Regions from separate parts of the Pantoea anthophila genome, predicted to be linked through region 4. Evidence: riboswitches for the same ligand, from Rfam matches in the RefSeq annotation. Region 4 holds a riboswitch; each other region holds the start of a gene.

Region 1 (5,871 bases), 1.9 Mb from region 4:
TGCCGAAGATCTGCTGGAGCAGGATCGCATCGATCAGCTGGTCCAGCTGGTGGGCGATAAGGATCAGGTGCGGCAGATGATCAGTGCGCATCTCGGCCGCAGTTTCCGGCAGGGCAAGCATATCCTGCGGGTGCTCTACTATCGTCCCCTGCTCAATCTGCTGCCTGGCTCGCCGCTGCGGCGCTCTGAAACGCACATCGCCCGACAGATTTTTAATGGGCTGACGCGGATAAATGAGGAAAACGGGGAAATCGAGCCCGATATTGCGCATCACTGGCAGCAGACCTCCCCGCTTCACTGGCGCTTCTTTCTGCGTCCGGCCATTCGTTTTCATCACGGTCGGGAGCTGGAGATGGCGGATGTCATCGCCACCCTGGAGCGTCAGCGCCCTCATCCGCTCTTTTCCCACATTGCGGAGATCTCCTCACCCGCCCCCTGGACGCTGGATGTGCATCTGAGCCAGCCCGACGACGGCCTGCCCTGGCTGCTGGGCAGCGTCAGCGCGATGATCCTGCCGCGCGAGTGGCCGACGATTCAGGATTTTGCCCGCCAGCCAATCGGCACCGGCCCCTATCGGGTGATCCGCAATCATGAGAGCCAGCTGAAGATTGAAGCCTTTGATGATTACTTTGGCTTTCGCGCCCTGATCGATGATGTCTCTATCTGGGTGCTGCCCGACATCAGCGATGAGCTGGTCTATGCCGGTGTGCGCCTGCAGGGGGACGCTGCGGATGAGATTCAGGAGGAGAGCCGCCTTGAAGAGGGCTGCTACTATCTGCTGTTTGACCAGCGTTCAGAGCAGGGCCGCAATGAGGCAGTCAGGCGCTGGGTCAGTTATCTCTTTAACCCTATCGCCCTGCTCAACCACGCGGGCGTCGGCTATCAGCGATACTGGTTTCCGGCTTATGGCCTGCTGCCGCGCTGGCACCACCGCCGGGACCTGACCCCGGTCGAAAAGCCGCCCGGCCTGACCCATCTGACGCTGACCTGGTACAGTCAGCACGTGGAGCATGAGGGCATCGCCAATGCGCTGCGTCCCCTGCTGGCCCAACAGGGCGTCACGCTGGAAACCCGTGAGATCAGTTATGAAAGCTGGTATCAGGGCGACGCGGAGAGTGATATCTGGCTCGGCAGCGTCAACTTTACCCTGCCGCTGAACTGGTCGCTGTTCGCCCAGCTGTATGAGATCCCGCTGCTGCATCACTGCCTGCCGATTGACTGGCACAGTGACGCGGCCCGCTGGCGCGAGAAAACGCTGCCGCTGGCCGAGTGGAGCAAACAGCTGGTTGAAGAGGCGGGCCTGCATCCGCTGTTTCATCACTGGCTATTGCTTGAGGGCCAGCGCAGCATGCGTGGCGTGCGGATGAATACCCTGGGCTGGTTTGATTTTAAATCGGCCTGGTTTGCGCCGCCGGCACTGTGACGCTTTCGCCACGGCGCTGAAATGACTAGAATGTGACGTTCTCAACGGGGTGCCGCCTGCCACCAGCAAGCAGCTGAGAGAGACCCGTCGAACCTGATTCGGTTAATACCGACGTAGGGATTTGAGAGGCCGTTGTGCTCAGATCCTTTGCGACTCATCCCCTATTCTCCTGAAGGAGCGCAAAGTGTTAAACAAAGTTCTGCCGGTATTGCTGTTACTCTCCGCCCCCGTTCTGGCGGCTAAACCGGTCCTCACGGTCTACACCTACGACTCCTTCTCTGCCGACTGGGGCCCTGGCCCGGCGGTAAAAAAAGCCTTTGAGGCGCAGTGCAACTGTGAGCTGAAATTCGTCACGCTGGAAGATGGCGTCTCGCTGCTGAACCGCGTGCGGATGGAAGGCAAAAACAGCAAAGCGGATCTGGTGCTGGGGCTGGATAACAATCTGGTGCAGGCGGCGCAGAAAACCGGTCTGTTTGCTGAAAGTCAGGTCGACACCGCAAAACTTACCCTGCCTGGCGGCTGGCACGACACCACCTTTGTGCCGTTTGACTATGGCTACTTCGCCTTTGTCTATGACAAAACCCGGCTGAAAAACCCGCCCAGGAGCCTGAAAGAGCTGGTCGACAGCCCGGAAAAGTGGCGGGTGATCTACGAAGATCCCCGCACCAGTACCCCCGGCTTAGGCCTGCTGCTGTGGATGCAGAAGGTCTACGGCGACCAGGCTCCGCAGGCGTGGCAGAAGCTGGCGCAGAAAACCGTAACGGTGACCAAAGGCTGGAGCGAAGCCTATGGCCTGTTCCTGAAGGGCGAAGGCGATCTGGTGCTGAGTTACACCACCTCTCCGGCTTACCACATCATCGAAGAGAAAAAAGAGAACTACGCCGCCGCCCCGTTTGCCGAAGGACACTATCTGCAGGTGGAAGTGGCCGCACAGTTAGCCAGCAGTAAACAGCCTGCGCTGGCACAGCAGTTCATGCAGTTTATGGTCTCGCCTGCGTTCCAGCGCACCATTCCCACCGGCAACTGGATGTACCCGGTGATCGATACGCCGCTGCCTGCCGGTTTTGCCAGCCTGACGGTGCCGTCCACCGCCCTGCAGTTCTCGCCTGAAGAGGTGGCTACACAGCGTTCAGGCTGGATCAGCCAGTGGCAACGCGCCGTCAGCCGCTGATGCCGCGCTGGCTGATCCCCGGCTCGCTCGCCACGCTGCTGCTAACCGGCGTGGCGCTGCTGGCCTTTGGCGCACTCTGGATGGCCGCGCCAGGCCTGGAGTGGCGCAGCGTGCTGCAGGATGCGTATCTGCGGCACGTAATCGGCTTCTCTTTCGGTCAGGCGCTGCTCTCCGCCCTGCTCTCCCTGCTGCCTGCGGTGCCGCTGGCGCGGGCGCTCTATCGACGCCGTTTTCCCGGCCGCCAGCTGCTGCTGCGTCTCTGTGCCATGACCCTGGTCCTGCCGGTACTGGTGGCGGTGTTTGGTCTGTTAACCGTCTATGGCCGCGTTGGCTGGCTGGCGCAACTCTGTCAGCTGCTGGGCATCGGTTATCACTTCTCACCCTATGGTCTGCCGGGCATTTTGCTGGCGCACGTCTTCTTTAATCTGCCGCTGGCGACGCGTCTGATGCTGCAGGCGCTGGAGAGCATTCCGGCCGAGCAGCGTCAGCTCGCCGCGCAGCTCGACCTGCGCGGCTGGCACCATTTTCGCCTGCTGGAGTGGCCGTGGCTGCGGCGTCAGTTGCTGCCGACCGGCGCGCTGATCTTTATGCTCTGCTTTGCCAGCTTTGCCACCGTGCTGTCACTGGGGGGCGGGCCGCAGGCTACCACGCTCGAACTGGCGATTTTCCAGGCGCTGAGTTATGACTACGATCCGGGCCGTGCCGCGCTGCTGGCGCTGATTCAGCTCGGCTGCTGCCTGACGCTGGTGCTGCTCAGCCAGCGCTTCAGTAAGGCGATCCCCGCCGGCACCCGTCAGCTGAAGGGCTGGCGCGATCCGCAGGATTCGTGGGGCGCACAGCTCAGCGATGCGCTGCTCATCCTGCTGGCGTTGCTCCTGCTACTGCCTCCGCTGGCGGCGGTGATTGTGGAGGGTCTGCATGGCGGAGTGCGCGGTGCGCTGGCTCAGCCTGCTCTCTGGCGGGCAACCCTGACCTCATTACGCATCGCCACCGGGGCCGGATTAATCTGCGTGGTGCTGACCATGATGCTGCTCTGGAGCAGCCGCGAGCTGCGTCTGCGCCAGCATCTGGCGGCGGCCACGCTTATCGACACCAGCGGAATGCTGATTCTGGCGATGCCGGGCATTGTGCTCGCCACCGGCTTTTTCCTGCTGTTCAACGCCACCATCGGCCTCCCCGACTCCGCCGAAGGGCTGGTGATGTTTACCAATGCGCTGATTGCCATTCCCTATGCGCTGAAAGTGCTGGAAAACCCGATGCGCGACACCGCAGAGCGTTACGGCAGACTCTGCCATTCACTGGATATTCAGGGCTGGAACCGGCTGCGGCTGATCGAGTTGCGGGCGCTGAAACGTCCGCTGGCCCAGGCGCTGGCCTTTGCCTGCGTGCTGTCGATTGGTGATTTTGGCGTGGTGGCGCTGTTTGGCAGCGCCGACTTCCGCACGCTGCCGTTCTATCTCTATCAGCAGATAGGCGCCTATCGTGGCGCTGATGGTGCGGTCACCGCCCTGCTGCTGCTGCTGCTCTGCTTATTGCTGTTCACGCTAATGGAAAAATTACCGGGCCGCCATGCTGACTCTTGATAACCTTACCTATCTCTACCAGCATCTGCCGATGCGCTTCAGCTTCAGGGCCACACGCGGTGAACGCATCGCGATTCTCGGCCCCAGCGGCGCGGGTAAAAGCACCCTGCTGAGCCTGATTGCCGGTTTTCTGCCGGTGAATCAGGGCACCCTGCTGATTGACGGTCAGGAGCACACCCACACTGTCCCGGCCCGACGACCGGTCTCCATGCTGTTTCAGGAGAACAACCTGTTTCCGCACCTCAGCGTGCAGCAGAACATGGCGCTGGGGCTGCACCCGGGGCTACGACTCAGCGCGGAACAGCAGCGGCAGCTGACTGCGCTGGCTGAACAGGTGGGATTAGGCGATCTGCTGTCACGCCTGCCAGGCGAACTGTCGGGCGGCCAGCGCCAGCGCGTGGCGCTGGCCCGTTGCCTGTTGCGTGACCGTCCGGTACTGCTGCTGGATGAGCCCTTTTCCGCGCTGGACCCCGCCCTGCGCGGCGAAATGCTTCAGCTGGTGCGTTCGGTGTGTGAGGCGCGCAGCATCACGCTGCTGATGGTGTCACACAGTCTGGAAGATGCGCAGCAGATCGCGCCGCGCAGCGTGGTCATTGTGGATGGCCGGGTTTACTGGGATGGCGAAACCCGACAGCTGCTGTCGGGCGACACGCGGGAGGCCGACGTACTCGGCATCCCGCGTCGTTAGCGGCTCAGGCGATGAAAACCTGCCACAGCAGATGGCGGAAAACCGGCATCATCGGATGGAACTGGATCGCGACAAACGCCGCCACGGCGATCGCCAGCCCCAGCGGGCCAGCCCAGCGCAGGCGCGCCGGGGGCAGCCAGGCGGTGGCCCAGTCACGGCTTTTGCCACTGCGCCACCAGCGCCAGCCTAACCAGCCGCCAAGCCAGATCAGCAGCGCTGCGCCGAGTAACAGCCATTTAAAGCTGCCGCCCTGCGCCGCTTTTGGCACGTCAATCGCCACCCCGGCCAGAATGCCGGGCAGCAGATAGATCGGTGGCCAGAGAAGACAGCCGATGAGATTAGGCGGCAGAAATTTACGTACCGGCAGCTCCAGCATACCGGCCGCCAGCGGGATTAGCGGCCGCGTGGGGCCGACAAAACGTCCGACCAGGATGGTAAACATACTGTGCTGATGCAGGGCATGCTCGGTTTTATCCAGCAGGCCTTTGTACTTTTGCAGATACTTCCAGCGGTGCAGCGGCCCCTGGAATTTCCAGCCGATACCGTAGGAAACCCAGTCACCGATCAGGCAGCCCGCAAAGCCCGCCGCCCAGGCAGGATAAAGGCCAAGCTCGCCACTGCCGACCAGCGCGCCCAGGCTGGCCATCATCACCGTACCTGGCAGCAACAGCCCGACCAGCGCCAGCGACTCCAGAAACGTCACCAGCGCAACGGCAAACAGCGCCCACTCCAGGGACTGCGTAATCAGTTGTTGAATCCAGGCTTCCATAGTGGTCCTTAGTCAAAGCAGAAGGCTGGATTGTCCAGAGCCAGCCACACAGCGTCAAGGCAAGAATTGTAGGACAATGTTGACAAATCGTGGCGACAGGAACTGTATAAATACCCATGATATACTCAGGTTGTTTACTTATCCCTGAAACACGGCGTCCGGAGAACATCTGACTATGCCCCGCGCAGGTTTTCTGCTCACCCGCCACTGGCGCGACAGCCCGAATGGCACCGAAAT
Region 2 (5,871 bases), on a different replicon from region 4:
GGCGCACGCAGGCGAAGAGAACATCACTCTGAAGATCCGTCTGCAGTCCCAGCCGTGGCACCTCTATTCGGGTCTCATTGTGCGCTATATCCTCGCCGCGGCCTGCGAAAGTAAAACGGCCGCCAGACAGGTGATGCAGGCCGTTGCCGATCACCGGGAAGAGTTTGAATTTACCGACCACTGCACCGGTCCGAACCGCGATGCCACCCCGAATCAGATTCTGGAACGCCTGAAAACCTACAGTGGCGTCGACGCCATGGCGGCATTTGATCGGCCCGATTTGCAGAATGCCATCAAGTGGCACTGCAAATACGCCCGCCAGAATGGCATTCACGTCTCTCCTACCTTTATGGTTAACGGCCTGGTGCAGCCTGAGATTAGCAGCGGTGATGACATTGAGCAGTGGGCGAGCTTCCTGAAACGCTAGTTCGTCTCTCCTGAGTCACTGCTTTGCCTGACAGCGGCGCTTGTGCACGACATCGGCGGGCAAAACGGCTTATCCCGGAGATTCGCCTGTTTTCCTGCCGGAATGCCGGGTAAGCTGTTCGGCGACAGGCAGCCTGCTCCGCAGATAACGCTGTTGCAGAGAGAACGGCTGCACACCTTTTCGGTGCCTCTGCAATGATGCAGGCAGGCACGCACCCACTTTCATAAGGATTTGCTGATGGCGATGACGCTGGAACAACTGCAGGAAAAATATCCGGATGCGATGGTCGATGCATTTGGTGATTCACCCGAGCTGGCGAACGCGTTAAGTACGCTGATTATTGCGGGTAAAAAAGTGGCCACCTGTGGGTCGGCAGCCAACTGGCAGGATCAGGAAAAACTGCCCCAGCCGGGCGGTTACAGCATTGTTCTCAACGGTGAACAGCAGCCCGTCTGCGTGATCCGCACCACCGGGCTGTTCCTGACGCGCTTTGACCGGGTGACGCCGGAGATGGCGATGCTTGAAGGTGAAGGCGATCTCAGCCTCGACTACTGGCGTCAGGAACATCAGCGATACTTTCAGCGGGAAGGCTCTTTTCACCCTGAGATGGAGCTGATTTTCGAAACGTTCCAGCTGGTCGAGGTGATCTGAACCGGCAGTTACAGCGCCTTTGCCGCCATCAGCGCCAGACGCGTGACCCCGCGTGCGGCAAGATTTTCAGCCGCACGCGCGGCCCGCATTCCGCTGGCGCACACCAGGACCACGCGTCGATCGGCAGGCGGCTGCCAGCTGGCGATCTGCTCTGGCAGAATGCGCAACGCCCCTTCCGCCACGCTGACCGGGGCCTCTTCGGCGCTGCGCAACTCCACAATGCAGTCCTCACCGGTGAGCATGGCCTGGTCGATGAACGGCGTGCCCGGCGCCTCCGGTTCCGGGGCATCGTCAAAGCGGAACTGTCGCATATGCCACGAGGCCAGGTCGCAGTGGATCATACAACCCAGCGGTGAAGGCGTCAGTTTCAGCAATACCGTGAGCACCATCTGTGCCTGCATGGCCCCCAGCGTGGCCACCGCAGGCCCCATAACGCCCGCGGTGTTACAGTCAGCCGATGCAGTGGGCAAGTGCGGAAACAGCGCGCGATAGCCGGGCGCACCGCCGCAGAATCCGCCGACATAACCTTTACGCCCCAGCACTGAGGCGCAGATCAGCGGCAGGCCGCGCGGATAACAGGCGTCCGAAAGCTGATAGGTAATGGCAAAGTTATCCGCCGCATCCACCACCACATCAATCTCCGCCAGCGCCTGCGGCAGCAGACTGGCGCTCAGTGACTGCGGATGCGCGTCGACTTCACACTCAGGGTTTCGCTGCGCCAGTGCCCGCTGTGCGCAGAGGGCTTTTGGCTGCCCGACATCGTCCACGCCAAACAGCGTCTGCCGGTGAAGATTGTGCAGTTCAACCCGATCGCCGTCGTAAAGACGAATGAACCCTACCCCGGCACCTGCCAGCAGGGGCAGCAGCGTGGCACTGAGACCGCCCGCGCCCACAACCAGCACCCGCGCCCTGCTCAGTCGCTGCTGCCCCGCCTCACCAATTTCCGGTAACATCGTCTGTCGCTGATAACGATCCATTGTCGCTCCTTAACTGAACTGTGCCAGACCAAACAGGGGCGTGGAGGCCGACGCCATATCGCGCTGCTCCATCAGCCCGGCCTGAAACGCCTCATGTCCGCCATGGATCGCGGCGGCAAAGGCGCCGGCCATCCGGACCGGATCGCGAGCTTTTGCTACGGCCGTGTTGAGCAATACGCCATCAAAACCCATCTCCATCGCCTGAGCCGCCTGGCCCGGCGCGCCGATCCCCGCATCAATAATCAGCGGAATATCCTTAAACCAGGCACGCATGGCGCGCAGCCCCTCGATATTGCGCAGTCCCTGGCCGGAGCCAATCGGCGCCCCCCAGGGCATCAGCACTTCACAGCCGGCTTCCAGCAGTTTTTCACCGACAATCAGATCTTCCGTGGTGTAGGGAAACACCTGAAATCCGTCAGCGCAGAGAATGCGGGCGGCTTCCACCAGGGCAAAGGGGTCGGGTTGCAGCGTGTCGGCATGACCAATTACCTCCAGCTTGATCCAGGGGGTATCAAACAGTTCACGCGCCATCTGCGCCGTGGTAACCGCCTCCTTTACCGAATGGCAGCCGGCCGTATTCGGCAGAATCCGTTTGTTGAGCTGTTGCAGCAGCGTGCGAAAGGCCGCGCCTTCCCGCCCCTCCCGTCGCAGGCTGACGGTAATGATCTCCGCGCCTGACGCGTCGATCGCCTGATGCAGAATCTCCGGCGAGGGGTAACCGGCGGTGCCGAGCAGAAAACGGGATGTCGGTGCAAACTGATAGAACATGATTAACCTCCCTGCATCGGGGACAGAATTTCCAGCTGATTCCCGGCCTCAAGTCGCTGGCTGGCGTAACGGGTGCGCGGCACAAACTCACCGTTCAGGGCGGTGGCGACGGTGCGCGGATCGATCTGCTGCTCCTGCATCAGCTCCGCCAGGGTCGTTGCGCCGGTTTCAATCGCGCGTCCGTTGAGTTCAATTCGCATGGGGTGTCTCCTGAGTCAGTCGCCGCATAAGGTTTTCAGCCATTATCGGGGCCAGTAAAAAGCCGTGTCGGTAGAGGCCGTTGAGCGAGAAGCGGCCATTTTCGTAGCGCACCTCCGGCAGATTCTGCCGGTAAGCAGGACGCAACCCGGTACCGCTCTCGACGATCCGCGCTTCAGCCAGCGCCGGATGCAGGCTGTAAGCGGCGCTCAGCAGCTCCATCATCGCTTTCGCGCTAATCGGGCTGCTATCATGGCTTTCGACCATGGTGGCACCCAGCATGAAGTGCCCATTGGCACGAGGCACCAGATAGCAGGGAAAGCGCGGATGGAGCAGCCGGACGGGACGGGAGAGGCAAATGTCGGGGGTATGGAGGATCACCATTTCGCCGCGCACGGCACGCAACGCGGGCTGCTGATCGGCGGCGTGGATGCCGCGACAGTCGATAATCTTTCCGCCGGGCTGACCGCTGTGAAACGGCACGCCCGCCTCTTTGAGCGTATCCTGCAGCTGCTGCAGCGCCCGACGCGGGTCGAGATGCGCTTCCCGGGCAAAAAAAAGGCCGCGTGCGAAGCGGTTTTCCAGCGCCGGCTCAACGTCGCCGGGGGCCACCCACTGATGCTGCTGCGTCATGCTGGCAAAGCGCGTCAGCTCACGGCTGTCACGCGGCGGTGCAACCACCAGCGTGCCCTGCTGCACCACGCCATCCACACGCTTTGCCCACCAGCCCGCGGCATGCTGGCCCCATTCGATCACCTCTGGCGGTGCACTTTCTGCCTCGCACCAGGGCGCGAGCATGCCGCCCGCCCAGTGCGAGGCTGCCCGGCAGTCAGGCTGAGCAATAATTTCGACAGCTTCTCCCCGTTCCGCCAGCAGGGTGGCGACACAGAGTCCGGCGACGCCGCTGCCCAGCACCGACCAGCGGCCCTGGCTGCCCGCCACAGAAGAAGAGAGATTCAGGATTGAGTGGGTCACATTCGCCTCGTTATCCGTTAACGAAGACCCGTGATACAGAGGGAATAGGCAGAAGCGACGCGAATGCGCTCCTGCGGCAAGTATCTGATGCGATACCCGTCTTCCTACGCCAGTATCAACTGGGTCAGGTTCTAAGGGTCGCTGAGCCGCGCGGGTGCGCTATCAGCCTCTCAGTCTCTCCGGCGAGACTCCCCTGACGGGTTTAGTTGTAAGTGAAGCGAACAGCTTCGTCAAGCAGTGTGCAGGGGCATGACGCAGAAAGAGAGAGATATGGAAAGATGTCGTTACCGAATCAGAGGCGCGCGGCGACGTCTATAGCAGCGCCTGCAGGGAGTGCGTCACTGCGTCGGTGACTTCCCGAATACGCGGCTCGGCGCGGCGATAGTAGGTCCATTTACCCACTTTGCTGGTTTCCACCAGTCCGGCACTCTGCAGGGCTTTCAGGCATAACGAGGTGGCGGGCTGCGATAAGCCCGCCTTGTCCTGGATGAGACTGGCACAGACGCCATACTGGTCGAAGGGATAGAGCTGGACATAGCCCGCAAACGCTTCGTCAGGGTTTTTGAGCCACATCAGTACGGCCATTCTGGTGGGATTGGCCAGTAACTTCAGGGCCTCTTCGGGTGACATGCCGCCTCACAAAACATCAGGATGGATAAACAGGGTAGTCAGTATACCCTTTCTCCGTTCCGCCATACAGGGAGGTGTGGTCCACCGGATTCAGCGGATTGCCTGCTTTAATCCGCGCGGGCAGATCGGGGTTGGCGATAAAGGTGCGGCCAAAACCAAACAGGTCACCCCAGCCTTTATCCAGCATCCGCTGGGCTTTTTCGGCGGTGTAACGGCCTGAGTAGATAATGGGCGAGCGGAAGGTTTCCCGCAGCGCAATCCGGAAACTCTCCGGCAGGTCAGGACTGTTATCCCAGTCCGCCTCGGCGATAGAGAGATAACCAATTTCCAGCTCATTGAGCAGCTGCGCAGCGCGGATATAAGTCGCATGCGGATCACTTTCGACCAGACCCAGATAGACACGATCTTCGTCCGTGCTGCTGAAAAGCGGGGCAAACCGGACGCCGACACGATGACTGCCAAAGACCGAACTTACCGCTTCAACCACTTCACGCAGAAAACGCAGACGATTCTCAGGCGAGCCACCATATTCATCCGTACGGAAGTTGGTGTGCTCAGAAATAAACTGATTAATCAGATAGCCGTTGGCGGAGTGAAGCTCAACGCCATCGAACCCGGCCGCTTTGGCATTTTCCGCCGCCCGCCGGTAAAGCGCCACAATCTCTTTTACTTCCGCGTTCGTCAGCGCCCGCGGCTCGCTGGGCGCGGTTAACATTCCGGCACCCGGTCCGGTTTCAATAAAGACCCGGACGTTATCGGCGGCTATCGCTGACGGCGCAACCGGGGCCTCTTTTCCTGGCTGAAGTTCATTATGGGACACCCGCCCCACGTGCCAGAGCTGGCAGAAAAGAGTGGCACCTTCCTGATGCACTGCTTCGGTGACTTTTTTCCAGCCCGCAATCTGCGCTTCACTGTGTATCCCCGGCGTCCATGCATAGCCCTGCCCGCGAGGCTCAATCTGGGTGCCTTCAGTGATCATCAGTCCGGCACCGGCGCGCTGGCGATAATATTCCACCATCATCGGACCGGGAACATTGCCTGGCTGCTCACTGCGGCAGCGGGTCAGCGGCGGCAGAACGATGCGGTTACGGAGCTGAAGGTCGCCCAGGCTCAGGGGGGTAAAAAGTGATGGCATGACAAAAAAATCCTCTGGTGTTTGAAGAGGCGATATTATATTTACACATTTAAATTTGTAAATGTGTTTGCGGACTTTTTATTTGTCCTGTGCCTGATTTCATCAGGTTA
Region 3 (5,871 bases), on a different replicon from region 4:
CGATCGCTCCCTGATCTCGCGCATGGGTGAGGATGAGGCATCTAAAATCATCGTCAGGTGCATTATTCAGATGCTGAAAGAGCTGAACTACACCGTACTGGCTGAAGGGGTGGAGACCGAGTCGACGCTGGCACTGCTGAAAAGTTACGGCTGTGACGAAATTCAGGGTTACTTCTTCTCAAAACCGCTGCCCGCCAGTGACATCGAACACTGGCTCTATCAGAAGGTCCGCTAGGAAATCGGCCCGCGGCGCACGCTGCGGGCCGGTCTCTTATTCGCTGTCAGTGGCGTAGCGATCAACCGGGGTCATGCGTTTAATCAGCTGGTTATCGAAGAGAAATTGTTCATAAGCCTGATAGCGTGCGCGATCCAGTTTTGCCGGATCGGAGGCGAACAGCGGCAGCGTCGCCATCCATGACTGGTGATTCAACGGCGTATTCAGTCCCGGATGGGCGCGGGCAAACTGTTGCCAGCTCGCTTCAGGCTGGGCCTGTAACGTCGCATTTCCCTTCTTCAGTGCCCGCAGAAATTTTCTGATCTTTTCTGAATGCGCCTCATCGCGATGGGCCACGATGATCAGCTCGTCATAAGCCGGAACGCCGTAATCTTCAACGTTAAACACCACAGGATCTTTCCCCTGATCTTTCATCTCCAGCGCTTCGATGTTGCGATAGCCACCGATCACCGCATCCACTTTTCCGGTCAGCAGGGCGCTGGTGAGCTGAAAGTTGACGTTAATCAGCGTCACCTGATCGGCCTTTACTCCCTCATGGCTCAGCATGGTCGCCAGCGTCGCCTGCTCAATACCGCTGACTGAATAGCCGATGCGTTTGCCTTTTAACGCCCCCGGACTCTTCATCGATCTGTCGAGTGTGATCAGCGTATTCAGTGGCGTATTGATCAGTGTGCCGACCCGCATCAGGGGCAGGCCCTGGTCGGCAAAGAAATGCAGCTGAGGCTGGTAAGTGATGGCTAAGTCTGCCTGCTTTGCGGCCACCAGGCGCGGCGGCAGCGCCGGATCGGAAGGGGGAATGATGCTGACCTCCAGCCCCTCTGCGGCAAAGGCGCCGGTCTGCTGTGCCACCATGATCGGCGCGTGATCGGGATTGATATACCAGTCGAGCACCAGCGTCAGTTTTTCCATTGCCTGAAGGGGGGTGGCGAAGGCGGCACCCAGCAGCAGGGTAAAGAGCGGTATTTTCGTCATACTTTTTCTCGTCAGTTAAGGTCATTAATCCGTTTCGGGGGCCCAGCTAATCAGGCGACGGAGCAGAAAATCGATGAACAGCCACAGCAGCAGCGTCATCAGCACCAGAATGAACAGCGCGGCAAAGCAGAGATCACTCTGCATCCGGGCATTGGCATTCAGCATGACGTAGCCCAGTCCTTCCGCTGAACCCACCCACTCTCCGATAATGGCGCCAATCGGGGCCACCGCGGCCGCCATCCGTAAACCGGACCCCAGCGCGGGCAGTGCCGCCAGCAGCCTGACATGACGCAGCTGAGTCGCGCGTGAGGCGCCCAGCGTGCGGGCCAGATCGAGATAGCCGGGCGGGACGCGGCGCAGGCCATCAAAAAAGGCGGAGGTCACCGGGAAAAAAATCACCAGCACCGCCATTGCAACTTTGGCGCTCATCCCGAAGCCGAACCACAGCACCAGCAGGGGCGCCAGCGCAAACACCGGGATCGCCTGACTGGTGATCACCAGCGGCATCATCCAGCGCTGCAACCGCGGCGAAAAGGACATCCCCAGCGCGAGCAGGGCACCCAGCAGCACGCCCAGTGCCATGCCGCTGAGGATCTCCGTCAGGGTGATGAGGCTGTGCTGGCTGAGATAGCGGGCGTTCTGCCAGAGCGCGGTGGCGACCGCCGGGGGTGAGGGCAGCAAAAAAGCGGGGACGGAAAGGGAAACGAGCCACCACAATCCGATGAGGCCCGTAAAAAGCGTCACACCCCGGCGTAGTCCGCCAGATCGTTGTCCTGACGTCATCCAGCTAACCTGCTCAGCTGATTCAGCAGGGCAGCCTGACTCCGGATGACGCTGACATCCTCTGCCGCCCGTGGAGGCTGCCCCTGGAGGGAGGGAGAGGCTTCGATACCCGTCGGGCCGATTACCAGCAGATGATGACTCAATCGACAGGCTTCTGCGGCATCATGCGTTATCAGCAACACGGTGTGTCCGGCCAGCACTTCCGCGGCCAGCGTCTGAATCTGACTGCGGGTCAGGGCATCCAGCGCAGAGAAGGGTTCATCCATCAGCACCACGGGCTGGCGGGTATAGAGGGTGCGAGCCAGTGCGGCGCGCTGACGCATCCCGCCGGAGAGCGTCGCGGGCCGTGCGGTGGCATAACGACTCAGACCGACACGCGCCAGCAGGTGCTGCGCCCGCTCACGATCCGGCTTCTCTCCGTTCAGGCGGCTGGCCAGACAAACGTTCTGCTCCACTGTCAGCCACGGATAGAGCAAGTCCTGTTGTCCCATCCAGGCGATGCGTCCGGTCAGCGGCAGGCCATCACTGCCGCTGACCTGGCCGGAGGAAGGCGGTAACAGACCGGCAATCACCCGCATCAGACTGCTTTTACCCACGCCGCTCGCACCCAGCAACGCTGTAAACTGGCCACCCGCAATTTCCAGAGTGAGCTGGCTGAAGAGCTGCTGCTGACCCAACCTGAGTGACAGCTGACGGATTGCGATACCAGGCGGCGCCGAACAGGCTGACGCAATCATGGGCGGACCTGCAGACTGGCCGCATGATTCAGTCCCATCTGCCAGAACGCGGATTCCAGCCGTGTGGCGGTAGTGAAAATCTGCGCCAGTGAGGCAAAACGCTGCTCAGCCGCACGCTCGCCCGCCAGGGTTTCAAACAACGAAAGGGCGTTGCGAACGCCGTTCAGATAGGACTCATCGCCGTAGTTTTCTATCCACGCCGCATAAGGATTATCGCTGAAGCGGGTTGCAGGATCCTGTAGCAGGGTCAGACCCGTTTCAGCGTACCCGGCGACACAGGGCATCAGCGCGGTCAGCAACTCCAGCGCATCGCCGCTGTGGCCCACATCCAGCACATAGCGGGTGTAGTTGAGCGTTTCCACCGCCTCCGGTTCGCTCGCCATTGCCGCTTCGCTGATGCCCCACTGCTGGCAGTAGTCCAGATGCAGCGGCAGTTCGCTGACGATGGCGTTGAGCGACGCCGTCGCGCTGCGCAGGGCGTCCGGTGCGGAGAGCTTGCTTATCAGCAGGCCCCAGGCGCGGGCGAAGTGCAGCAGAAACAGATAATCCTGGGTGAGATAATGGCGAAACGCGGCGGGGGGCAGCGTACCCTGACCGAGCTGCTGTACAAAGTCATGTGCCACATAGGCATGCCAGTGAGGGCCAGCCTGTTGACGCAGACGACCGTAAAAGCCGGTTTCGAAAAGCGGATGTGTCATCAGATCTCCTGTCACAATGGAGATCCGGGCATACGGGCTGGAACAGGGAGTGATGCAGGAGATGACGCAGAAATATCTGCCGACCCGTCCCTTCGCTGGCATGACCCAGATCAGGTTCAAAGGGTTCGGCTTACGCCATCTCAGCCCATGACAGGACACCCCTCGGAGACATCGGTTATACGATAATTACCGGCAGAGTACAACGGCAGGTTGACTGCATACCTGCGGTGTCGCTGACAGGCGTATCACCGCAGACACAATACTCAATAAGTGACGTTGTCACTCTAGATCGGCTCCGTTGCTGGCAATGACCTTCTTATACCACCAGAATGACTTTTTACGCGTGCGGGCCAGCGTACCACGCCCGAGATCGTCGCGGTCAACATAGACAAAACCGTAGCGTTTACTCATCTCGCCGGTTGAGGCCGCCACCAGATCGATGCAGCCCCAGCTGGTGTAGCCCATGACCGGCACGCCATCTTCAATCGCGTCACCCATCGCGCGGATGTGTTCACGCAGATAGCTGATGCGGTAGTCGTCATGGATTTCGCCACTGGCATCGGGTTCATCGCGTGCGCCCAGACCATTTTCGACCAGGAAAAGCGGCTTCTGATAGCGGTCATACATCATGTTCATGGTGATCCGTAATCCGAGTGGATCGATGCCCCAGCCCCATTCACTGCGCGGCACATGGGGATTCGTCAGAGACTTCACCACATTGGCGGCGCTGCTGTTCTGCTCGTTCATCTCCGCCGAGGCGCAGCGTGAGGCGTAGTAGCTGAACGAAACAAAATCGACGCTGTTTTTCAGAATCTCTGCGTCACCCTCCTCGATCTTCAGCGTTACGCCTTTCTCCCGAAACAGCCGGGCCGCGTAGGCGGGATAGGCGCCGCGTGCCTGCACATCAATAAAGAAGAGGTTTTCGCGATCTTTCTCCAGCGCGGCCCAGACATCCTCCGGTTTACTCGACCAGGGGTAGAAGTTGCCGCCCGCCAGCATGCAGCCAACCTGGTTAGCCGGATTGACCTCATGCGCAATGCGGGTCACCTGCGCGCTGGCGACCAGTTCATGATGCGCCGCCTGATATTTCACCTGCTCCGGATTTTCGTCGGGTTCAAACACCAGTCCGGCACCCGAGAAGGGGCTGTGGAGCAGGATATTAATCTCGTTGAAGGTCAGCCAGTACTTCACCAGACCATCAAACGCCTCGAAACAGCTGCGGGCATAGCGGGCAAAAAAGTCGATCATTTTACGGTTACGCCACGAGCCATACTCCGTCACCAGATGCATCGGCACATCGAAATGGCAGAGGGTGACCAGCGGTTCGATCTGATGTTTCCGGCACTCTTCAAACACCGAACGGTAAAAAGCAATGCCTTCCGGGCAAGGTGTCAGCTCATCGCCGTTGGGATAGAGACGGCTCCAGGCAATCGAGGTGCGGAACACGCTGAAACCCATCTCCGCCATCAGCGCGATGTCCTCCCGGTAGCGATGATAAAAATCGATCGCATTATGGCTCGGGTAGAACTCGTCGTCGCGAAGCGCAAACCGTTTTTCAAGACCGAGTTTGACCGGCATCCGGTGCGGGCCATGCGGGATCATATCGACGGTGGTTAACCCTTTTCCGCCTTCGCGAAAACCGCCTTCGCTCTGGTTGGCGGCCAGTGCACCGCCCCATAAAAACCCTTGCGGAAACCTTGATTCAGACATGCATTCCTCTTTTCCGGGTCGCTAAGACCCTTTCCTTTAGTGGCTGTTAATGGCGTTGACGCGTTCGGGTACGGCTGCCGGTTGTGCCGCGGTGGTGGCGTCGGTTTCAGGGATATCTTCAAAGCCTAACAGCAGCGTCAGCACAAACGACAGCACCACAGACAACACCATCACCGCGCCGACCCAGACAATACTCATCGGGTTGGTGGGATCAAAAAACTGCACGCTGGTGAACAGGCCAGGCGACGCCATCGAGTGGCTGGCCAGACCGCCAATGCCTGCTACCGCGCCGCAGATAAAACCGCTGATCAGACAGGCGACCAGCGGGCGTTTCAGCCGGACGGCCACACCATACAGCGCAGGTTCTGAAATGCCGGCAACGATAGCGGAGGCCGCCGCCGCGAGCGCGGTCTGACGCAGTTCCCGGTTTTTGGTGCGGAAGGCTACCGCCAGAGACGATCCCCCCAGCGACAGGTTGGCACCAATCTCGGAGGGCATCACCATGCCCTCTTTGCCGGTTTCAGCAATGGTCTGAATGATGGTCGGGGTAAACACCCGGTGCATACCGGTCATCACCAGCAGGGGCCAGATCGCGCCCATAATCGCAACCGAGAGCCAGCCGAGATAGCCATGGACGGTGTAGACCAGCGCAGAGATGCCGCTGCCGATCCAGATGCCAATCGGACCAATCAGCACGATCGCGATGGGTGCGGCAATCAGCACAATCAGCATCGGT
Region 4 (5,871 bases):
ACCCTCACTGAGCTGGCGGATGGTTCTCAGCAGACCCGGGTGATCGGCGTCATCACCAGCGCCCTGAAGGGCGACAAAGACGGTATTGAAGCTGTGATCAACGCCATGAGCCAGCCGGATATCGCCATCGTCTCCATGACCGTGACCGAAAAGGGTTACTGCCATCTGCCCGCCAGCGGCAATTTAAACAGCAATCATCCTGATATCGTCCATGACCTGCAGAATCCGCAAGCCCCCCGCACGGTGCCCGGTGTCATTCTGGCGGCGATCCGCCGTCGCCGCGAGCTGGGATTACCGCCCTTCACCGTGATGTCCTGTGACAACATGCCGGAAAATGGGCATGTGACCCGCAATGTAGTGACCCAGCTGGCGGAGCGTCAGGATCCTGCGCTGGCAGAGTACATTCAGCAGCACATCACCTTCCCCTCCACCATGGTGGACCGCATCGTTCCGGCCATGACCGACACCGCACTGGCCGCGCTGCACAAGCGTCTGGGATGTGAAGATCCGGTCGCGATTGAAGCAGAACCCTTCTTTCAGTGGGTGATAGAAGATAACTTCGTTAATGGTCGCCCGGCGTGGGAGAAAGCGGGTGCGGAACTGGTCAGTGATGTACTGCCCTATGAAGAGATGAAACTGCGCATGCTGAATGGCAGTCACTCTTTCCTGGCCTACCTCGGCTTTCTGGCGGGGTATGAGTACATCAGCGACTGTGTGGCCGATCCCCATTTCCGCGCCGCCGCCCGTTCACTGATGATTGATGAACAGGCCCCGACGCTGCGCACCCAGGGCGTGGATCTCAATGCCTATGCCGATTCGCTGATCGCCCGCTATGAAAACCGTGCGATTAAACATCGCACAGGGCAGATCGCCACCGACGGTACACAAAAACTGCCGCAGCGCCTGCTCGACAGTCTGCGCTGGCACCTGCAGCGTGGCAGCCGCTGCGACCTGCTGCTGCTTGGCGTCGCGGGCTGGATGCGCTATGTGGGCGGCGTTGATGAACAGGGCCAGCCGATTGAGATCCGTGATCCGATGCAGAAAAAACTGGCGGAGTGCGTTGCCGCCAGCGAAGAGGGTGAAGCGCGCGTGCGGGCGCTGCTCGCCCTCCGCGAAGTGTTTGGCGATGATTTGCTGCAGAACGACGACGTGGTCGCCCGACTGACGGCCTGGTATCAGCAACTGACCACCGAGGGCGCGCGTGCCACTGTGCATCAGTGCCTGAATCGCGGCTGAAGGCGGGACAATAAAGCGCTGGCGCAGACGCAGCGTGCTGATTAGACTGACACTTTGCCAACGCGCTGGCGTCTGCCAGCCGTAATAGGGATATTGCTGCATGTCGAGCGCCTATACCATTACCACCAGCGAACCGGTCAATCAGCAGATTTACCGTTATCTGCGCAAAGATATTGTCACCTGCGCGATTCAGCCAGGTTCGCTGCTCTCTGAGAAAGAGGTCTCCGCACGCTTCAGCGTTTCACGTCAGCCGGTGCGCGAAGCGTTTATCAAGCTGGCGGAAGCCGGACTGGTACAGGTATTGCCGCAGCGCGGCACGTTCGTGCGTAAAATCTCCGCTAAGCGGGTCGCGGATGGCCGCTTTATCCGTGAGGCGGTGGAAGTGTCGGTGGTTCGTCGTGCCGCGCTGGAAATTGGTGATTCGGCGCTGATGACGCTGGAGCACAATCTGCAACTGCAGCGGATGGCGGCGGAGCGGCATGACAGCCAGGCGTTCCTCACGCTTGACGATGAGTTTCATCGTCTGATCGCGGAAAGCATTGACTGCAAGCTGGCCTGGGAAACGGTCGAGAATATCAAAGCGACGATGGATCGGGTGCGCTTCCTGACGCTGAGTGAAGTCTCACCGCCGGAAAAGGTCATTGAGCAGCATGAAGAGATTTATGCCGCCCTGAAACAGCATGATGCCGATGCCGCCGAAGCGGCCATGCGTCATCACCTGCAGGAGATGATCTTCTCCATCACCCCGATTGCTGAGCGCAACAGCGCCTGGTTTGAAGCCCCCTGAATCCCTCCCGAGGGTTCCCGCCTCGCCTGATTATCCGGGCGAGACGGGCAGTCTCTCTTACCACCATTGATGAAAATGGTGAACCGGCCCGATGCCCTTCCCGACCTCCAGCGAATCCGCCTGCATCAGCGCCTGCTGCAGCCAGTTTTTCGCTTCCTCAATCGTCGTCTCCCATCCGTCATGACGCGGACGCAATGCGGCCAGTGCCGCCGACAGCGTGCAGCCGGTGCCATGCGTATGACGGGTCTTCACGCGCGTTGTACTGAACCGCTGCTCTGCCGATGGTGTAATCAGCCAGTCGGGACTCTCCGCTGCCGTAAGATGCCCTCCTTTCATCAGCACGGCCTGACAGCCCAGCGCCAGCAACGCCCGCCCCTGTTCGCGCATCTCCGTCTCATCGGTGGCAATGGCGCAACCCAGCAGGGCCGCCGCCTCTGGCAGGTTCGGAGTGATCAGCGAAACCTGCGGCAGCAACCGCTCACGAACGCTGGCGACGGCGTCCGGTGAGAGCAGCGCATCACCACTTTTCGCCACCATCACGGTATCCAGCACCACAAAAGGGATCGCCGCCTGCTTCAGCCGCGCCGCCACCTGCTCCACGATAGCCGTTTCTGACAGCATGCCGATTTTCGCGCTGTCGATACGCACGTCATTCAGCACAGAATCGAGCTGGGCGGCGACAAAGTCCGGTTCGATGCGATAAACAGCCTGCACGCCCTGCGTATTTTGTGCCACCAGCGCGGTGATGACGCTGGTGCCATAAGCGCCCAGCGCCGAGAACGTTTTCAGATCGGCCTGGATCCCTGCGCCACCGCTGGGATCGGTGCCGGCAATGGTCAGGGCATTAATGCGTTTCATGATTGCCCTCCAGGGTCCAGAGTGCATCCAGAAACGCCGTGGCAAAGCTGCCCGGCCCAGTCGCCTGCCCCGCAGCCTTTTCACCGGCAGTCGCCATCACCTGACAGGCCGCGGCAATATTCAGCAGGCCATCGCCGGGCAGTGCGCTGAACCCGGCCACGACCGCCGAAAGCGCACAGCCGGTTCCCACAACCCGCGTCAGCATGGGAGAGCCGCCACGAATGGCAAAAGTGCGCTGACCATCAGTTGCGTAGTCCACTTCACCGGTGACGATGACCCGCGTGTTCCACTCTTTCGCCAGCTGCCGCGCCGCGTCGAGCGCCGCATCTGCCGGGTGCAGCGTATCCACGCCGCGTCCGCCACTGGCCTGCTGCGCCAGCGCCAGAATCTCTGACGCATTGCCGCGTATCACCGCCGGTTGCTGACTTAATAATTGCTGGCAGAAGTCGCTGCGCAGCGTCAGGGCACCGACAGCGACCGGATCGAGCGTCCAGGGCGTGCCCGCCTCCCGCGCCGCGCTAACCGCTGCCTGCATCGCCCGCTGACGCTCGGGCGTCAGCGTCCCGACGTTAATCAGCAGGGCATCCGCAAAGCCGCTGAACTGTGCCGCTTCGTCAGCATCGATCACCATCGCGGGTGACGCATTGAGTGCCAGCAGGACGTTGGCGGTAAAGTTCTGCACCACGTCATTCGTCATGCAGTGCACCAGCGGTGACTGACGGCGAAAGGTGTGCAGAAGGGGCGCGAACTGCGCGGCAGAAAGGTGTTGAGATGGCTGTATCATCGTAGCTCCCAACCGGCGGACAAGAAGGCGAATGCGGTCAGGCATCAGACTTCCCTACGCTGGCATTATCCAGATCAGGTAATACGGGTATTTCTCAGCCTTCACAAAGAAGGGCACCCCGAGTCGAATTACGGTTTGCAGCATAGGCAAGCCGTTCTCTGAAAGCAAGCAACAGCCGCCAGCGAAATGACCGGAACGGAACCTTACGCATGATCCCGATCAACGTTCCATAGTGCAAAAAAAGGCTTAATGCTGCGGGCCTCAGGGATACCTCTTAAGAGGTACTCCTGCTGTCAGGCCTGATGGGTACTGGCCATCGCTCAGACTCTGACCATTTCATAATAATTAACCTGCGCGAAACACCGTTGTAAAAAAACACCTTATTTCATGGAGTTATCGACTCCTGAAGCGGAACTTCATACTACTCAGGATGTATGATGCGATTGTCAGCGCTTATTCCTCACCGCCATCGATGGCAGGATGTTCAAATCGAACGCCAGGGCGCCATCGCCCCTAATGGCCGACATTACCTTTCCACCTATATCTCGGCCCGTTGTGCGGGCTGCGGCGAAACTATCCATCGTGTTTATTACCGGGACATCAGTGACCAGCAGGCGCGTCGCTGGTTAGGCTGACAGCCCGCCCGACGGCCTGTTCCAAAGCAGGGATGAGTTAACAGTTAGTTAGCGATTTGTTAGTCTGGTAACTATCCATGGTTTACCCAGACGCCTCTTATGCCACTGCTGTTTGAAAGCCTGAGCCATCAGATTTACCTGTCAGCCCCGCTGTTTATCCTGATCCTGCTCGGATATGGGCTGACACGCTTCGGGAAATGGCCTGCCAGCATCAGCGAAGGCATGAACCGCTTTGTGTTTAACGTTGCGCTGCCCTGCATGCTGTTTCGGGTGATGAGTACCTTCTCGCAAAGCCCGCCGGTGGATGCGCGCCTGCTGCTGGCCTTTTTTGGCAGTTGCCTGCTGGTGTTTATCGTGGGACGCCTGCTGGCGACACGGCTGTTTCAGCTTGACGGCGTGGCCGCCTCGGTCTTTGCGCTGGGGGGGATCTTCTCCAACAACGTGATGCTGGGGATCCCGGTGGCTACCGTCCTGCTCGGGCCAGAAGCGCTGCCACCGGTGGCGCTGGTGCTGGTGTTTAACAGCCTGATTCTCTGGACCCTGCTGACCGTTTCGGTCGAGTGGGCAAAACAGGGCAGCTTTTCCCTGACAGGTCTCTGGCGCACCCTGATCGGCGTGCTGAAGAATCCGCTGATCGTCGGCATTCTCAGCGGCACGGCCTGGAGCTTTCTGCAGCACCCCTTGCCGCAGATCGCCGCTGAACCGCTGCGGATGCTGGCCTCGCTGGCGGCCCCCCTGTCGCTGGTCACGCTGGGCATGAGCCTGGCACATTATCGGGTGCGGGAGGGTTTAAAAGAGAGTTATACGATCTGCCTGCTGAAGCTGGTTCTGCAACCGATGACGGTATGGGCTATCGCGTGGCTGACCGGTTTGCCTCCGCTGGAGAGTAAAGTGGTGGTGCTGCTGGGGTCGATGGCGGTCGGGGTTAACGTCTATCTGATGTCGCAGAAATTCAATGTCATTACCGGCCCGGCGGCGGCCAGTATGCTTTTCTCTACGGTGTTTGCGGCCGTGACGACGCCGGTATGGATGATGCTGATGACGCTGGCGGGCTATTAACAGGCGCATAAAAAAAGCCCCTCAGCACAGGGGCTGAAGGGCTTATTGCCTGGCTGATGAAACTTACTCAGCCGTTTTGGTACGGATCAGATAGTCAAAGGCACTCAGTGACGCTTTCGCACCTTCGCCGCTGGCAATGATGATCTGCTTGTACGGCACGGTGGTGCAGTCGCCTGCTGCGAAGACGCCTTTCAGGCTGGTTTCGCATTTCGCATCGATGATGATTTCGCCCATTTTGTTGCGCTCAACCGCGCCTTCCAGCCATGGGGTGTTCGGCAACAGACCGATCTGGACAAAGATACCGGAGAGCGGCAGCTCATGGGTGGTCTGCGTCGTACGGTCAATGTAGTGCAGACCGGTCACTTTGCTGCCGTCGCCTTTCACTTCCGTGGTCTGCGCGTTCAGGATCACATCAACGTTCTTCAGGCTGCGCAGTTTATCCTGCAGCACGCGGTCAGCACGCATCTCACCAGCAAACTCCAGCAGGGTCACGTGTTCCACGATACCGGCCA

What was found. A riboswitch is a leader RNA that binds a small molecule or an ion and turns the genes downstream of it on or off. The one in region 4 is predicted to bind thiamine pyrophosphate.
Region 1: linked by a shared signal. The riboswitch ahead of thiB (thiamine ABC transporter substrate binding subunit) and the one ahead of thiM (hydroxyethylthiazole kinase) in region 4 are both predicted to bind thiamine pyrophosphate.
Region 2: linked by a shared signal. The riboswitch ahead of OJ965_RS01990 (FAD-dependent oxidoreductase) and the one ahead of thiM (hydroxyethylthiazole kinase) in region 4 are both predicted to bind thiamine pyrophosphate.
Region 3: linked by a shared signal. The riboswitch ahead of tenA (thiaminase II) and the one ahead of thiM (hydroxyethylthiazole kinase) in region 4 are both predicted to bind thiamine pyrophosphate.

What each region holds. Positions count from the first base shown of each region.
Region 1 is NZ_CP110473.1:3,262,413-3,268,283, forward strand. It holds gene sgrR (HTH-type transcriptional regulator SgrR) at 1-1,423, shown strand, start outside; TPP riboswitch at 1,459-1,561, shown strand; gene thiB (thiamine ABC transporter substrate binding subunit) at 1,608-2,594, shown strand; gene thiP (thiamine/thiamine pyrophosphate ABC transporter permease ThiP) at 2,570-4,177, shown strand; gene thiQ (thiamine ABC transporter ATP-binding protein ThiQ) at 4,164-4,865, shown strand; gene OJ965_RS17835 (DedA family protein) at 4,870-5,634, opposite strand; gene polB (DNA polymerase II) at 5,804-5,871, shown strand, end outside.
Region 2 is NZ_CP110471.1:419,869-425,739, forward strand. It holds gene OJ965_RS01965 (DsbA family protein) at 1-427, shown strand, start outside; gene OJ965_RS01970 (ASCH domain-containing protein) at 665-1,078, shown strand; gene OJ965_RS01975 (HesA/MoeB/ThiF family protein) at 1,087-2,055, opposite strand; gene OJ965_RS01980 (thiazole synthase) at 2,065-2,823, opposite strand; gene thiS (sulfur carrier protein ThiS) at 2,826-3,023, opposite strand; gene OJ965_RS01990 (FAD-dependent oxidoreductase) at 3,013-3,996, opposite strand; TPP riboswitch at 4,081-4,201, opposite strand; gene OJ965_RS01995 (ArsR/SmtB family transcription factor) at 4,309-4,626, opposite strand; gene OJ965_RS02000 (alkene reductase) at 4,643-5,761, opposite strand.
Region 3 is NZ_CP110471.1:137,144-143,014, forward strand. It holds gene OJ965_RS00655 (sensor domain-containing phosphodiesterase) at 1-235, shown strand, start outside; gene OJ965_RS00660 (ABC transporter substrate-binding protein) at 272-1,207, opposite strand; gene OJ965_RS00665 (ABC transporter permease) at 1,232-1,990, opposite strand; gene OJ965_RS00670 (ABC transporter ATP-binding protein) at 1,987-2,727, opposite strand; gene tenA (thiaminase II) at 2,724-3,425, opposite strand; TPP riboswitch at 3,496-3,598, opposite strand; gene OJ965_RS00680 (6-phospho-beta-glucosidase) at 3,705-5,135, opposite strand; gene ascF (PTS cellobiose/arbutin/salicin transporter subunit IIBC) at 5,172-5,871, opposite strand, start outside.
Region 4 is NZ_CP110473.1:1,359,274-1,365,144, reverse strand. It holds gene OJ965_RS08905 (mannitol dehydrogenase family protein) at 1-1,236, shown strand, start outside; gene OJ965_RS08900 (GntR family transcriptional regulator) at 1,337-2,023, shown strand; gene thiD (bifunctional hydroxymethylpyrimidine kinase/phosphomethylpyrimidine kinase) at 2,081-2,881, opposite strand; gene thiM (hydroxyethylthiazole kinase) at 2,868-3,665, opposite strand; TPP riboswitch at 3,700-3,796, opposite strand; gene OJ965_RS08885 (hypothetical protein) at 4,103-4,300, shown strand; gene OJ965_RS08880 (AEC family transporter) at 4,400-5,359, shown strand; gene ahpF (alkyl hydroperoxide reductase subunit F) at 5,423-5,871, opposite strand, start outside.